Regions from separate parts of the Streptosporangium sp. NPDC050148 genome, predicted to be linked through region 1. Evidence: riboswitches for the same ligand, from Rfam matches in the RefSeq annotation. Region 1 holds a riboswitch; each other region holds the start of a gene.
What was found. A riboswitch is a leader RNA that binds a small molecule or an ion and turns the genes downstream of it on or off. The one in region 1 is predicted to bind S-adenosylmethionine.

Region 1 (4,622 bases):
ACGACTCGACCAGCTCGACCCTGGCCAGCGGCGCGCCCAGGCAGAAGTGGATGCCCGCGCCGAAGGAGATGTGCGGGTTGTCGGCCCGGCCCACGTCGAGGCGGCCGGGGTCGGCGAAGACCTCGGGATCGCGGTTGGCGGAGCCGAACAGCAGGGCCACCTCGGCACCCCTGGGGATGTCGACCCCGCCCACCGAGACGTCCTCCAGCACCCAGCGCTCGAACATCTGCAGCGGCGTGTCCCAGCGCATCAGCTCCTCGATCGCGGTGGGCAGCAGCCCCGGATCGGCGCGGAGCCGCTCCAGCTCGGCCGGGTTGCGGAAGAGCGCCCACCAGCCGTTGCCGGTGACGTTGACGGTCGCCTCGTGCCCGGCGTTGAGCAGCAGCACGCAGGTGCCGACCAGCTCCTCCTCGGTGAGCCTGTCGCCCTCGTCGGCCACCAGGGCGAGCGCGCTGATCAGGTCGTCACCGGGGTCGGCCCGCCGGGCGCGGGCCAGGTCGACGAGGTAGGCGGAGAACTCCTCGGCCGCCCGTACGGCCGCGTGCTGGGCCTCGACGGACGGCCGCAGCTCGTACATGCCGCAGATCCGGGCCGACCAGGGCCGGAGCAGGGGCCGGTCCGCCTCGGGCACGCCGAGCATCTCGGCGATCACGGCGACCGGGAGCGGCTCGGCCACCTCGGCGATCAGGTCCCCGCCACCGCGCTCGACGAAGTCGTCGACCAGCCGTCCGGCCATCCGGGCGACCTTGGGCCGGAGCGCCTCGACCATGCGCGGCGTGAACGCCTTCGACACCAGCCGCCTGAGCCGGGTGTGCACGGGCGGCTCGACGTCGAGCATGCCCGCCCTGATCACCCGCCAGAACGGGTCCTGGAACCCGGGGTCGTCCGGCCTGCCGAACTCGGCGTGGGTGGCCACGTGCAGGTAGGAGCGGCCGAGCCTGCGGTCGCGCAGCAGCGCGTTGACGTCGGCGTGCCGGGCGACGAGCCACTGGCCGGTCGGCTCGAAGAAATCGACCGGCCGCTCCCGTCGCAGTTCGTCGTAGGCGTCGTACGGGTGGGCGACGAATTCCGGATTCCAGGGATCAAAGCGCACGTGAGCATCGTAATCCCCCAGCTGGGAGCCGGGCCGGTCCCCCGATCCCGCCGACCCGGTCTCCCCCGGCCCCGCTCACCCGGCCCCGCTCACCCGGCTCGTCCGGTTCCGCTCACCCGGCTCGTCCGGCCGTGCTCACCCGGGCGGCCGCCCACCGGACGGCCGCCCGCCCGGCTTCACGCGGGACGATCCGTCCCGTCCGGTCGCGCGTCGGTCCCGGTCACGCTCCCGGAGCCGGTCCCCGTCCCGGTTCCGGACTGCGCTCCGGACTGCGCTCCGGCCCCCGCCGCGGACTCCGAGTGTCCCCGCGTCCCGGACACGGCAGGCTCGCCCTCCCCCGAGGAGGCGTCCGGCTCGGCCTGGTAGCGGGAGTGCAGCTCGACCGGCTTCTGTGCCGTCTTGCGGCGCATCCGGATGTTCAGCAGCTCCACCAGCAGCGAGAACGCCATCGCGAAGTAGATGTAGCCCTTGGGGATGTGCTGCTCGAAGCCCTCGGCGATCAGCACGACGCCGATCAGCACCAGGAAGGACAGCGCGAGCATCTTGATGCTCGGGTGCTGGTCCACGAAGCGGCTGATCGGACCGGAGGCGAACAGCATCACCAGGACCGCGACGATGACGGCCGCGATCATGACGCCCAGCTCGTCCACCATGCCGACCGCGGTGATCACCGAGTCGAGCGAGAAGACGATGTCGAGGATCATGATCTGGACGATCACGGAGGCGTAGGAGGAGGCCATCCTGCCCCCGCCGTGGCCGGAGTCGCCCTCCAGGCTGCCGTGCATCTCGTGGACGCTCTTGGCCAGCAGGAACAGGCCGCCGAGTATCAGGATCAGATCCCGCCCGGATATCCCCTGCCCGAACACCTCGAAGAACGGCTCGGTGAGTCTCACCACCCACGCGAGCGCCACCAGCAGGGCGAGGCGGCTGAGCAGGGCGACGAGGAGACCCAGCCTGCGCGCCTTGTCCCGCTGCTCGGGAGGGAGCCTGCTCACCAGGATCGAGATGAAGATGATGTTGTCGATCCCCAGCACGATCTCCAGGGCGACAAGGGTGAAGAACCCTATCCATATCTCCGGGTTGGTCACCCAGTCCATTGCTTCCTCCTTTGGGCCCGCGGGGGAACAGAGCCGGCCGGCGGCCAGAACGGTTCTTCGGCTGACTCCCAGGACGACCGGGAGCCTCCAGGAGTTCCTTGCGAGCCCTTCCGTGTCGAAAGTCACCCCAGGTGCCGACTCGCGGCGCGTGTCCGGACTTGCGAAAGGGCGGCGGCCGTCGGTTATAGTTCCCCCGTAGGTCATGAGTGCCAGTGACAAGCCCCGGCTCGCTGGCCGGCAACCCTCGCGTCCGCGGCGGGGTGCCCCGGGTGAGGACCTGGTCCGGCACGAGGTGTGCCGGGCAAGCGCGGGCTTCGGGTGCCTATGTCTCATGGGTCGAGGTCCGATGACCTCGAAGGAGCACCGGCATGTCCACCCTGACGATCTTCGCCTCCACCACCGCTTCCACCACGGACGCCCCCACGGCCCACGCGAGCGCCACCCCGGCGGCTCCGGCCACCGCGACCGGCGGACGGCCGATCCCCGCCGTGCTCGGCTCGGACCTGGAGGTCCCGGTGAAGGGCGGCAGGCTCGTCCGCTACGCCAACCTCGACTACGCCGCCAGCGCCCCCTGTCTGGAGCCGGTCAGCGCCGCCGTCGCCGCCGCGCTCCCGGCCTACTCCAGCGTCCACCGCGGCGCCGGGTACGCGTCCCAGCTGACCACGGCCCGCTACGAGCAGGCCCGGCACACGGTGCGCGCCTTCGTCGGAGCCCGCCCGCACGACTCGGTGATCTTCACCCGCAACACCACCGACGCGACCAACCTGCTGGCCCGGAGTCTGCCCGAGGGGACCACCGCGGTGGTCTTCGACACCGAGCACCACGCCTCGCTGCTGCCCTGGGACCGCGCGGTGCGGCTGCCGGTGCCGGCGTTCCCCGGCGAGGCCGTCCGCGCCGCCGACGAGGCCCTGTCCTCGATCGAGGGCCCGGCGCTGCTGGTGGTGACCGCCGCCTCCAACGTCACCGGCGAGCTCTGGCCGATCGCCGCGCTGGCCCACATCGCGCACCGCTACGGCGCGCGCATCCTGGTCGACGCCGCGCAGCTCGTCCCGCACCGCCGCCTCAACCTGACCGCGCTCGACCTGGACTACGTGGTCTTCTCCGGTCACAAGCTCTACGCCCCCTTCGGCACGGGCGCGCTGGTCGGCCGCTCCGACTGGCTGGCCGACGCCGAGCCGTACCTGCGGGGCGGTGGCGCGGTGAGGGCCGTCACCGACGACGGGGCCGAGTGGCACGACGACCCCGAGGCCCGGCACGAGGCCGGCACCCCGAACGTGCTGGGCGCCGTCGCCCTGGCCGCGGCCTGCGACGCCCTGTCCGCCACCGGCTGGACCCCGCTGATCCGCGAGGAGGAGCGCCTGCTCACCCGGCTGCGCGCGGGCCTGGCCTCGATCCCCGGCGTGCACGAGCTCTCCCTGTGGGGCCCGGACCACCCGCGCGTCGGCATCGTCTCCTTCGTGGTGGACGGCCTCACCGCCCGCGAGGTCGCCGAGACCCTCTCGGGTGACCACGGCATCGGCGTCCGCGACGGCAAGTTCTGCGCCCACCCCTTCGTCCGCCACCTGCTGGGCGCCAAGGACGGCGGCTGCGACGACGTCACCGCCTCGGCGGTACGCGCCTCCATCGGCATCGGCACGACCCAGGAGCACGTGGACCGGCTGATCGGCGCCCTGCGGGATCTTGCCTCGCGCCCGTGACGTGACAGCATGGACCCATGACCGAACCTCGTGCCGAAGGCGCTCCCCGTGAGCTGAGCGTGGGGATGGGGGCGGGGGCCGCCGCCGTGGGCGGCGCGCACGGCAAGGAACTCGCGACCGAGGACATGATCCTCAACATCGGGCCGCAGCACCCCTCCACGCACGGCGTGCTGCGGTTGCGGCTCACCCTGGACGGGGAGCGGATCGGCTCGGCCGAGCCGATCGTGGGCTACATGCACCGGGGCGCGGAGAAGCTGTTCGAGGTGCGCGACTACCGGCAGATCATCGTGCTGGCCAACCGGCACGACTGGCTGTCGGCGTTCGCCAACGAGCTGGGCGTCGTGCTCGCGGTGGAGCGGATGCTCGGCATGGAGGTGCCGGTCAGGGCGGTCTGGACGCGCACGCTGCTGGCCGAGCTCAACCGGGTGCTCAGCCACCTGATGTTCCTCGGCTCCTACCCGCTGGAGCTCGGCGCGATCACGCCGGTCTTCTACGCGTTCCGGGAGCGCGAGACCCTGCAGGCCGTGATGGAGGAGATCTCCGGCGGGCGCATGCACTACATGTTCAACCGGGTCGGGGGCCTCAAGGAGGAGCTGCCCGAGGGGTGGACGGGCCGGGTCTCGACGGCCGTGGCCGACGTGCGCCGGAGACTGCCCGACATCGAGGACCTGATCGCCGGGAACGAGATCTTCCTCGCCCGTACCCGCGGGGTGGGCGTCCTGGACCGAGAGACGA
Region 2 (4,622 bases), on a different contig from region 1:
TGGCTGCACATCGTGACCGCCAACTGCGCCAGGACCACCTACCGATCGCTGAAGCGCCGCGCCGCCGAGCAGAGCTCGGACGAGCTCCCCCTGCAGAAGCCGGACGTCGCCCGGGTGAGCGTGATCGCCGGATCCCGGCTCGACCTGCTCGACGCGATGGAGGCGCTGGAGGCCGAGAAGCCCGACCTGGCGCAGGCTCTGGTGCTGCGTGACATCTGCCAGCTCGACTACAACGAGGTGGCCGAGCAGCTCGGCATCCCGCTGGGCACCGCCAAGTCGCGGATCCACCAGGCCCGCAAGTACGTCCAGGGGGCCCTGGGCGAGGCCTACGGTCTCTGACCCGTCCTTCTCCGGCCCGCCCTCTCTTCGGCCCGCCCTTCTTCGGCCGTCTCCTTCCGACCGGCTCCTTGCGGGCCGGCCGGTCGCCTCCGGCCGGCTCCTCCTGACCGGCCGGCTCCGGCCCGTCGCCTCCCGCCCCTCAACGAGGGTCGTCCGCGTGGCGTGCGGCTTCTGCGGCCTTGACCGGTGACGGCTGGATTAGGGTGGCCCCGTCCGCGTCACCCGGCCCGGTGCCCGCGTCATCAGGCCGTCGGTGACATGGGGCGATCTCCCCCCTCAGCTCCGGAAGCCGAGGTCGAGGAGAGACCCACATGTCCCGCAGACACGCCGTCACCGCCGGATGCGTCCTGGCGATCACCGCGCTCACCCTGGCCGCCGCTCCGGCGGACGCCGACCCCCGGACGGGCGGGCCCGGGGCGGCCGAGCCGGTCGGGCCCGCCGTACCGATCGCGACGAAGACACCGGGAACGCCTTCCAGGGCCGGGACGCCGGGTGTGACGGTTCCCGGGGGCGCGAGGGCCGCGGCGCCGCCACCGGGCATGCTCGAGGCGCTCCAGCGCGACCTGGGCCTGACCCGGGCCGAGGCCGAGACCCGGCTGCTCAACGAGGCCCGGCTGATCCCGATCGCCGAGCAGATGAGCAGGAGGCTCGGTGACCGCTTCGGCGGCGCCTGGCTGCGGGCCAAGACCGCGCACACCCTGGTGGTGGCCAGCACCAGGGCCACCGACATCCCCCAGATCCTGGCCGCGGGCGCGCAGGCCGAGATCGTTCCCACGTCGCTGACGGAGCTGTCCGCCATCAAGGCGAAGCTCGACGCCACCCTGCCGCCGCAGCCGCTGGTCTCCAGCGTCCGCTACATCGACGTCAAGCGGAACAAGGTGGTCGTGCTGGCCCCGCGGCCGGACCAGACCGAGAACATCATCGAGTCCTCCGGTCTCGACCAGACCGCCGTGATCGTGCTGCCCTCCACCGAGGCGCCGTTGCCGCTGTACGACCTGGTCGGCGGAAACGCCTACTACATCAACACCGTCAACCGCTGCTCGGTCGGCTTCTCCGTCCTCAAGGGGAACCAGCAGGGGTTCGTCACCGCCGGTCACTGCGGCAGGCAGGGCGCGCCCACCCTCGGGTTCAACCGCCAGGCCCAGGGGGTCTTCCAGGGGTCGGTCTTCCCGGGCAGCGACTACGCCTGGGTGGCCACCAACGCTGCCTGGACGGCCGTCGCCGGTGTGGACAACGGTGAGGGCGGCATCGTCCCCGTCGCCGGGGCCCGGGTCGCCATCGAGGGGGCCTCGGTCTGCCGGTCGGGCTCCACCACCGACTGGTACTGCGGCCTCGTCCAGCAGCGCGACGCCAGCGTCACCTACCCCCAGGGCGCCGTCCTGGAGCTGACCCGTACCAGCGTCTGCGCCGAGCCCGGCGACTCGGGCGGCTCGTTCATCGCCATCGACCAGGCCCAGGGCGTCACCTCCGGAGGCTCGGGCGACTGCGCCTCGGGAGGCGTCACCTACTTCCAGCCGATCGCCGAGATCCTCACCGCCTACGGCCTGGCCCTGAGGACCACGGCGGGCAATCCGCCGCCGCCGACCACCGGCACCTGCACCGGCTACCCCACCACCTACACCGGCGCGCTGGCCGCCGGGAGGTCCGTCTACCACCCCAGGAACGTCTACTACCGGGCGGGCATCCCCGGGAACCACTTCGGGTGCCTGGACGGCCCCGCCGGCGCGGACTTCGACCTGTACCTGCAGAAGTGGAGCCGCTCCGCCTGGCGGGTCGTCGCCTCCTCCAGGAGCGCCGGCCCCGACGAGAAGATCACCTACACCGGGACGCCCGGTTTCTACCGCTACCGGGTGGCGAGCGTGGCCGGTTCCGGCGCCTACACCGTGGGGCTCAGGGCGCCGTCCCCGCTCTCGGTCCGCAGCGCGCCCTGACCTGAGCGGCCGTCTTCGGGAAGTCCGGTGTCCGGCCGGGCGTCAAGCCTCCGGCACGGTCCCGGGGGGGGGGGGGGGGGGGGGGGGGGGGGGGGGGGGGGGGGGGGGGGGGGGGGGGGGGGGGGGGGGGGGGGGGGGGGGGGGGGGGGGGGCGTACCCCCCCGCAGCCATCCCCTCCCCCCCCCCCCCCCCCCCCCCCCCCCCCCCCCCCCCCCCCCCCCCCCCCCCCCCCCCCCCCCCAGGGCCGGTGACCACACCCCCCGCCGATGTCCCTGTCCGGCAGGTAACACGCCATGTCTCATACGGTGAGACGGCTTGCCGGGACGGCGGGGTGGCGGGGTAGAGTGCTGGAGACCTGCGCATCAGGTCGACAACTGAATACGTGCTCATCCAGAGGGGTGGAGGGACCGGCCCTGCGAAGCCCCGGCAACCCTCCCGGTTCAAGACTCGTGATCTGACGAGGTCGGCCGGGACAGGTGCCAATTCCGGTCTGTGGCCAGGGTGGTCGCAGACGAAGATGAGGGAAAGGCCTCGCTTCATGGCGCTCGCAACCACTGAGAACATCACCGTCACCTCGCCCGCCCAGCAGGACGCGGACGGAAGCTTCGGCCCCGCCGTGGCCCTGTCCTGTCGCGAGTGCGGTGCCCGCTACGACCTCGGCCCGAGCTTCGCGTGCATCGAATGTTTCGGGCCCCTCGAGATCGCCTACGACTTCGGGCGCGTGACCCGGGAGCAGATCGCCGAGGGGCCGGACAACATCTGGCGCTACCGCTCACTGCTGCCGGTCCCGGCCGACGTGGCCTCCAAGCCCAACATGGCACCCGGCTGGACCAAGCTCGTCAACGCCCGGAACCTGGCTCGCGAGCTCGGTATCCGCTCGCTGCACGTGAAGGACGACTCGGGCAACCCCACGCACTCCTTCAAGGATCGCGTGGTGGCCATCGCCGTGGAGGCGGCCCGCACCTTCGGCTTCCACACCCTGTCCTGCTCCTCCACCGGCAACCTGGCCGGTGCCGTGGCCGCCGCCGCCGCGCGGGCCGGGCTGGACTCCTGCGTGTTCATCCCCTCGAACCTGGAGCAGGCCAAGATCGTCATGGCCTCCGTGTACGGCGGCAGGCTGGTGGGCATCGAGGGCACCTACGACGACGTGAACCGCTTCTGCTCCGAGCTCATCGGCGACGAGCTGGGCGAGAAGTGGGGCTTCGTCAACGTCAACCTGCGGCCGTACTACGCCGAGGGCTCCAAGACGCTGGCCTACGAGATCGCCGAGCAGCTCGGCTGGCGCATCCCCGACCAGATCATCGTCCCGGTGGCCTCGGGCTCCCAGCTCACGAAGATCGACAAGGGGTTCAAGGAGCTGATCCGGCTCGGGCTCGTCGAGGACACCCCGTACAAGATCTTCGCCGCCCAGGCCGAGGGGTGCTCGCCGGTCTCGGCGGCCTACAAGGCCGGTCACGACGTGATCCGCCCGGTCAAGCCGGACACCATCGCCAAGTCGCTGGCGATCGGCAACCCGGCCGACGGCCCCTACGTCCTGGACATCGCCCGCCGTACCGGTGGCGCCGTCGAGGACGTGACCGACGCCGAGATCGTCGACGCGATCCGGCTGCTGGCCAGGACCGAGGGCGTCTTCGCCGAGACCGCCGGTGGCGTCACCGTCGGCGTGCTCCGCAAGCTGGTCGCCTCGGGCACGCTCGACCCCGACGCGGAGACCGTGGTGCTCAACACCGGGGACGGCCTCAAGACCCTGGACGCGGTGGCCTCCGAGGCGCGTCCCACCGCGGTCATCCGGCCCTCCCTTGACGCATTCCGTGCGGCCATCGCCTGAAAACCGTGAAAGGTACCGAACTATGAGCGTTTCTGTGCGGATTCCGACGATTCTCCGGACGTACACCGGTGGTGCCGCCGAGGTGAGCGCGGAGGGTGAGACCCTGCGCGAAGTTCTGCAGAAGCTGGACGCGGACTTCCCGGGGATCGGTGCCCGAATCCTTGATGAAACGGGTAAAATTCGCCGTTTTGTCAATGTCTACGTCGGCGACGAGGACGTCCGCTTCGCCGAGAACCTGGACACGGCCACGCCCTCGGGCGCGCAGATCTCCATCATCCCGGCGGTGGCCGGGGGCTGAGCCGCCGCCCACCCGGCGTCCCGGTCCCGGCGCTCCCGCGCCGTCACGTCGTCCCCGACCCGCCCCGGGCCGGCCCCTGCGGGCCCGTCCGGACCGCCGGTGGGCTCGGGGCCCGGCCCCGTTCGCCATCGACATCTCCCCACGACACCCGCGCGGCTCAGGCCGCGCGGGTGTCGTTTTTTATGACCCGGACTCATATTCCTTGCGCATGAAGAGATCGTACAAA
Region 3 (4,622 bases), on a different contig from region 1:
TCCACGCTGCCCGGCGACGCCGTCCTGGAGGTCGCGCTCTCGCACCCGGTCCACGCCTGGTTCGAGGAGCTGGGACTGCGCTGGCACGCCGTACCGGTGATCTCGAACATGTGCCTGGAGATCGGCGGGGTCTGCTATCGGGCGGCGCCGTTCAACGGCTGGTACATGGGCACCGAGATCGGCGCCCGCAACCTGGCCGACACCGACCGCTACGACCTGACACCGTTGATCGCCCGGCGCCTGGGCCTGAACACCGGCACCGACCGCTCGCTGTGGCGGGACTACGCCATGGTGGAGCTGAACGCGGCGGTGCTGCACTCCTTCGAGCGGGCCGGGGTGACGATGACCGACCACCACACCGAGTCCCGGCACTTCCTGATGCACCTGGAGCGCGAGGAGAAGGCCGGGAGGGTCTGCCCGGCCGACTGGAGCTGGATCGTTCCGCCGATGTCGGCCTCGGCCACGCCGGTGTTCCACCGCTACTACGAGGACAGGCGGCTGACGCCGAACTTCGTCCACCACCCCGACTCCCTGGAGCGCGGTCTCGGCCGCCCCCGCGGACCGGGAAGCTGATCACCGGCCCGTCCTCCCTCCGGAGCCCCCGCCCCTGCTGACGCCGGGGCGGGAAAAGGTGTAGAACGATATTCTGTAACCTCGGGACGGAGGTTCTGACGCGGGTGCCCCGAGGGCTCCCCGGAGGGAGGCGGAATGCTCGACCTGGTGCTGTCGTCGGTCGAGGGGGGCGTGCTCACCCTGACGTTCAACCGGCCGGACCGGCTGAACGCCTGGACCGACGAGATGGGCAGGCGCTACTTCGACCAGCTGGCCGACGCCGAGAAGGACCCCGAGGTCCGGGTGATCGTCGTCACCGGGGCGGGACGGGGGTTCTGCGCGGGCGCGGACTTCCGGACGCTCACCGCCATCCAGGACGGCTCCTACTCCGGGGAGCCCGACCGGCGTCCCACCACCTTCCCGACCACGATCCGCAAGCCGGTCATCGCCGCCGTCAACGGTGCCTGCGCCGGGCTCGGCATGGTCCACGCCCTGGTCTGCGACCTGGTCTTCACCGCGGACGAGGCCAAGTGGACCACCGCGTTCGCCCGCCGCGGACTGGTCGCCGAGTACGGCCTGTCGTGGATCCTGCCGCGCCTGGCCGGCCAGGCCGCGGCCATGGACCTGCTGCTGTCGGGCCGTACCTTCACCGGGGCCGAGGCCCGCGAGCTGGGGCTGGCCGTCCGGTCGGTGCCCGGGGAGCGCCTGATGGAGGAGACCATGGCCTACGCCCGGGAGCTGGCGACCCACAGCTCACCGGCCTCGATGGCGGTGATCAAGCGGCAGGTCTGGGGCGACTGGCAGCAGAGCCTGGAGTCCTCGGAGTCGGCGGCCGTCCGCCTGATGGCCGAGTCCTTCACCCGCCCGGACTTCGTGGAGGGCGTGGCCAGCTTCGTCGAGCGCCGCGCCCCGGCGTTCCCGCCGCTGTAGACGGGCCCGCGCCGTGGACGGAGCCCTGCCGTGGACGGGCCCGCGCGGTCGTGCGGGTGTTCCACCAGGTCGCACGGGCCCTGGGTCGTACGGGCCCCGGCGGGTCGTGCCGGCCCTGCCGGGTCGTACGGCTCCGGCGGGCTCAGGTGACCAGGGAGAGCCAGTGCGGGGCGGCACCGAAGGGAGGGGTTCCTGCGGTGACGGCCTTCATCAGCCAGGCGGCCGAGTCACGGGCGTTCTGCACCACGTCGGGCGGGTACGCGTACCGGATCCGGTGCTCCTCGAACTCGTCCTCGTCGTCCAGGAAGATCCGCCTGGTGCGGCCCCTGAGCACGTCACGGCGGGTCCGGATCACGTCGAGGTCGAGGTCGATCATGGTGACCTCGCCGTCGCGCCACTCGGGCACCGTGGAGATGTCGCAGTAGATCTCGTGCTTGTTCGGGGCGGCGTTGAAGGCGGCCGTCCACCAGGCGTCGCGGGGGAAGAGCATCACGAAGGGCTGCGGCCAGGCGACGGCGGGGCCGTCCCCCTTGTGGCCGCTGGAGCCGGCCACGCAGCCCGTCCAGACCCCGTGCTCGTCCTCGCCGAGCAGCAGGCCGCGGTGGTGCCAGTGCAGCGATCCGTCGTACTTGCGGTAGACCACGTTCACGATCTCGTAGGACATCCTTCGACAGTAGGGCTTGACAATGATCCATGCATTTCCTACCTTTTAAATAGGTTAAACGCGTCGATGTGAGACCCCGGCCGGCTGACCGGCGCCCCTTCCGTCGCGAGGGGCGCCTCCGGGGAGAACCCGGCGGCACGGTCGGCGTGCCGCGGACGCGGCCCCCGCCGGGCCGCCGAGACGTGTACGGGAGTGCCACATGTCGCAGAGCGCCACACCGGAACCCGACCATCCCGAACCCCTCGCCCTCGACCCGGACGGCGTCCCGGCCGGGGAGCCGGTGATCGTCAAGGGGATGGGGCCGGCCCTGGCCGGCCTGCTGGTGCCGCTCACCTCGGGCAGGGGCGGCCGGTGCGCCCGCGGGTACGACGGGGAGCTGGTCTACCTGCCCGGCGAAGGCGAGCCCCTGCTGCACGTGGGGTCCTCGCGCGGCGTGCCGCACCACCGCGGGTTCGCCCACCCCTTCGGCGGCGCCGAGCCGCCGGTGCCGCGCTTCGTCACCCGCGGCACGCTGGGCACGGGGCCGTGGAACCTCCGCCGCGACCTGTGGCCCCTGGTGGCCAAGGAACTCGCCTTCGCGTACTACCACGAGCTCATCACCGCCCACCCGGAGCGGACGCGGTCGACCTGGGAGGAGTTCGAGGAGGCCTTCGCGGCCGAGGAGTGGAACAGCCCCGCGATGCGCAGGCTCGTCCGCGCCGCCGTCCCCCGGCACCCCGACCGGCTCGACCTCGACCGCCTCGACCGGCCGCTGCACGGCATCCGGTTCGGCGACCGGGCGGGGGTGCGCAGGTGGATGCGCGGCTACCTCGCCGCCGACCTGGAACGGCGCTCCGACCCGGCGCACAGCGCCGACCACGCCATGGTCCTCGCCCTGCTCTCCGTCCGCGCCGTCCTCGCCGAGGCCGGCGTCTCCGACCCCTGGTTCCGGGAGTTCTCCGACCATGTCGCCGGTGGCTCGCCCGCGTCGTACCTGGAGGAACTCCGCGCCCTCGCCGAGGCCGGGGTGGTCGTCTTCCTCGGCGCCGACCTGGTGATCGACCGGTACGAGGGACGCTGGCGGGCACAGAGCCCCACCGCCCCCGGGGCCGTGACCTCCACGGTCCTCGTCGACACCGGACGGCCCGCGTGGTCGCCGGACAGGACGGCGGTCACGGCCTCCGGCGCGGACCCGTGGGCCAGGGCACCGCGCAGGAGACCGGCGCCCAGGACCGAGACGAGGTACTCCAGGATCCTCGCGACGACGCCGGTGTGGGGACGGCACCCCACCTGATCCCGCACGGCACGCCCCGCGGCCCCGGTCTCGCCCGCCACGGTCGCGGGAGCGGTCCCGCCCGTTCTCCGTGCGGGTCCCGCCCGGTCCCGTGCGGCACGGCTACGTCGCGGGGTGACTCGGCACGGCCTCGGGAACGGCGTCCGTGCTCCGGTGGCCGAGCCTGCGGATGTCGGGCAGGAGCAGCACGCCCAGGCAGGAGGCCGCCAGCAGCGCCGCCGCCCCGTACAGGGTGGGGGCGGTCCCCACGGCGGTGGCCAGCGGCCCGGCCAGGGCCATGCCGAGGGGCATCAGCCCGAGGGAGAGCAGCCAGTCGTACGCCGACACCCGGGAGATCGCCTCGGCCGGGATGTGCTCCTGCACCAGGGTCTCCCACATCGGGGCCATCAGCGCCAGACCACCGGTCATCAGCCCGTAGGCCACCGCGACCATCGGCGCGGACATCCCCGCGGCGAGCAGGACGAGCGGCAGCGCGCCGAGCGCCAGCACCAGGTTGGCGACGACCAGGGGCCGCTTCGGCCTCACCCGCAGGGCCAGCAGCGCCCCTGCCAGGGCGCCGATCGTGCCGCCCTGCACGATCGTGCCCCAGGCGAGCTCGCCGCCCAGGGTGGTGACGGCGAGCACCGGCCCGATGGTGATCAGGACGCAGCGGCTCAGGTTCCACATGGAGTGGCCGACCAGGTTGGTCCAGTACCACCGGTGCCGTCGCATCTGCGTCCAGCCCTCGGCGAGCTGCCGCAGGAACGGCTCGTGCGGCGTGGGCGGGATCGGCGCGAGCCGGAGGCGGCCCAGCAGGACCGCGCTGGCCGCGAACGTCAGCGCGTCCAGGAGCAGTGCCCAGCCGGCGCCGACGGTCAGCGCCAGGGCGGTGGCGATCCCCGGGCCGAGCAGGATGGATCCCCGCTGGGCGATCGCCATGAGCGCGTTGGCCCGGGAGAGGTGCTCCGGGGCCACGGTGGCGGGCACCAGGCCGGTCGTGGCGGGCAGGAAGAAGGCGGACCCCGCGCCGGAGAGGGCGGCCAGGATCGCCAGGTGGGCGATGTCGACCGTGCCGGTGACCAGCTCGACGCCCATGGCCGCGTGGGCGAGACCGCGGACCAGGTCCGCGGCCACCATCACGCGGCGGCGCGGCAGCCGGTCGGCCCAGACCCCGCCGGGCAGCATGAGCGTCACCGTGGCGATCGACTGGGCGGCCAGCACGAG

Region 2: linked by a shared signal. The riboswitch ahead of thrC (threonine synthase) and the one ahead of ACZ6RT_RS28365 (aminotransferase class V-fold PLP-dependent enzyme) in region 1 are both predicted to bind S-adenosylmethionine.
Region 3: linked by a shared signal. The riboswitch ahead of ACZ6RT_RS16600 (hypothetical protein) and the one ahead of ACZ6RT_RS28365 (aminotransferase class V-fold PLP-dependent enzyme) in region 1 are both predicted to bind S-adenosylmethionine.

The regions. Positions count from the first base shown of each region.
Region 1 is NZ_JBVJIA010000029.1:82,580-87,201, reverse strand. Features, by position in the region: gene ACZ6RT_RS28375 (cytochrome P450) at 1-1,093, opposite strand, end outside; gene ACZ6RT_RS28370 (TerC family protein) at 1,270-2,190, opposite strand; SAM riboswitch class IV at 2,389-2,504, shown strand; gene ACZ6RT_RS28365 (aminotransferase class V-fold PLP-dependent enzyme) at 2,559-3,887, shown strand; gene ACZ6RT_RS28360 (NADH-quinone oxidoreductase subunit D) at 3,905-4,622, shown strand, end outside.
Region 2 is NZ_JBVJIA010000017.1:17,016-21,637, forward strand. Features, by position in the region: gene ACZ6RT_RS20195 (RNA polymerase sigma factor) at 1-339, shown strand, start outside; gene ACZ6RT_RS20200 (S1 family peptidase) at 651-2,270, shown strand; SAM riboswitch class I at 2,654-2,794, shown strand; gene thrC (threonine synthase) at 2,809-4,098, shown strand; gene ACZ6RT_RS20210 (MoaD/ThiS family protein) at 4,121-4,396, shown strand.
Region 3 is NZ_JBVJIA010000013.1:27,963-32,584, reverse strand. Features, by position in the region: gene ACZ6RT_RS16615 (nitric oxide synthase oxygenase) at 1-573, shown strand, start outside; gene ACZ6RT_RS16610 (enoyl-CoA hydratase) at 709-1,482, shown strand; gene ACZ6RT_RS16605 (DUF402 domain-containing protein) at 1,625-2,146, opposite strand; SAM riboswitch class IV at 2,199-2,310, shown strand; gene ACZ6RT_RS16600 (hypothetical protein) at 2,346-3,419, shown strand; gene ACZ6RT_RS16595 (MFS transporter) at 3,522-4,622, opposite strand, start outside.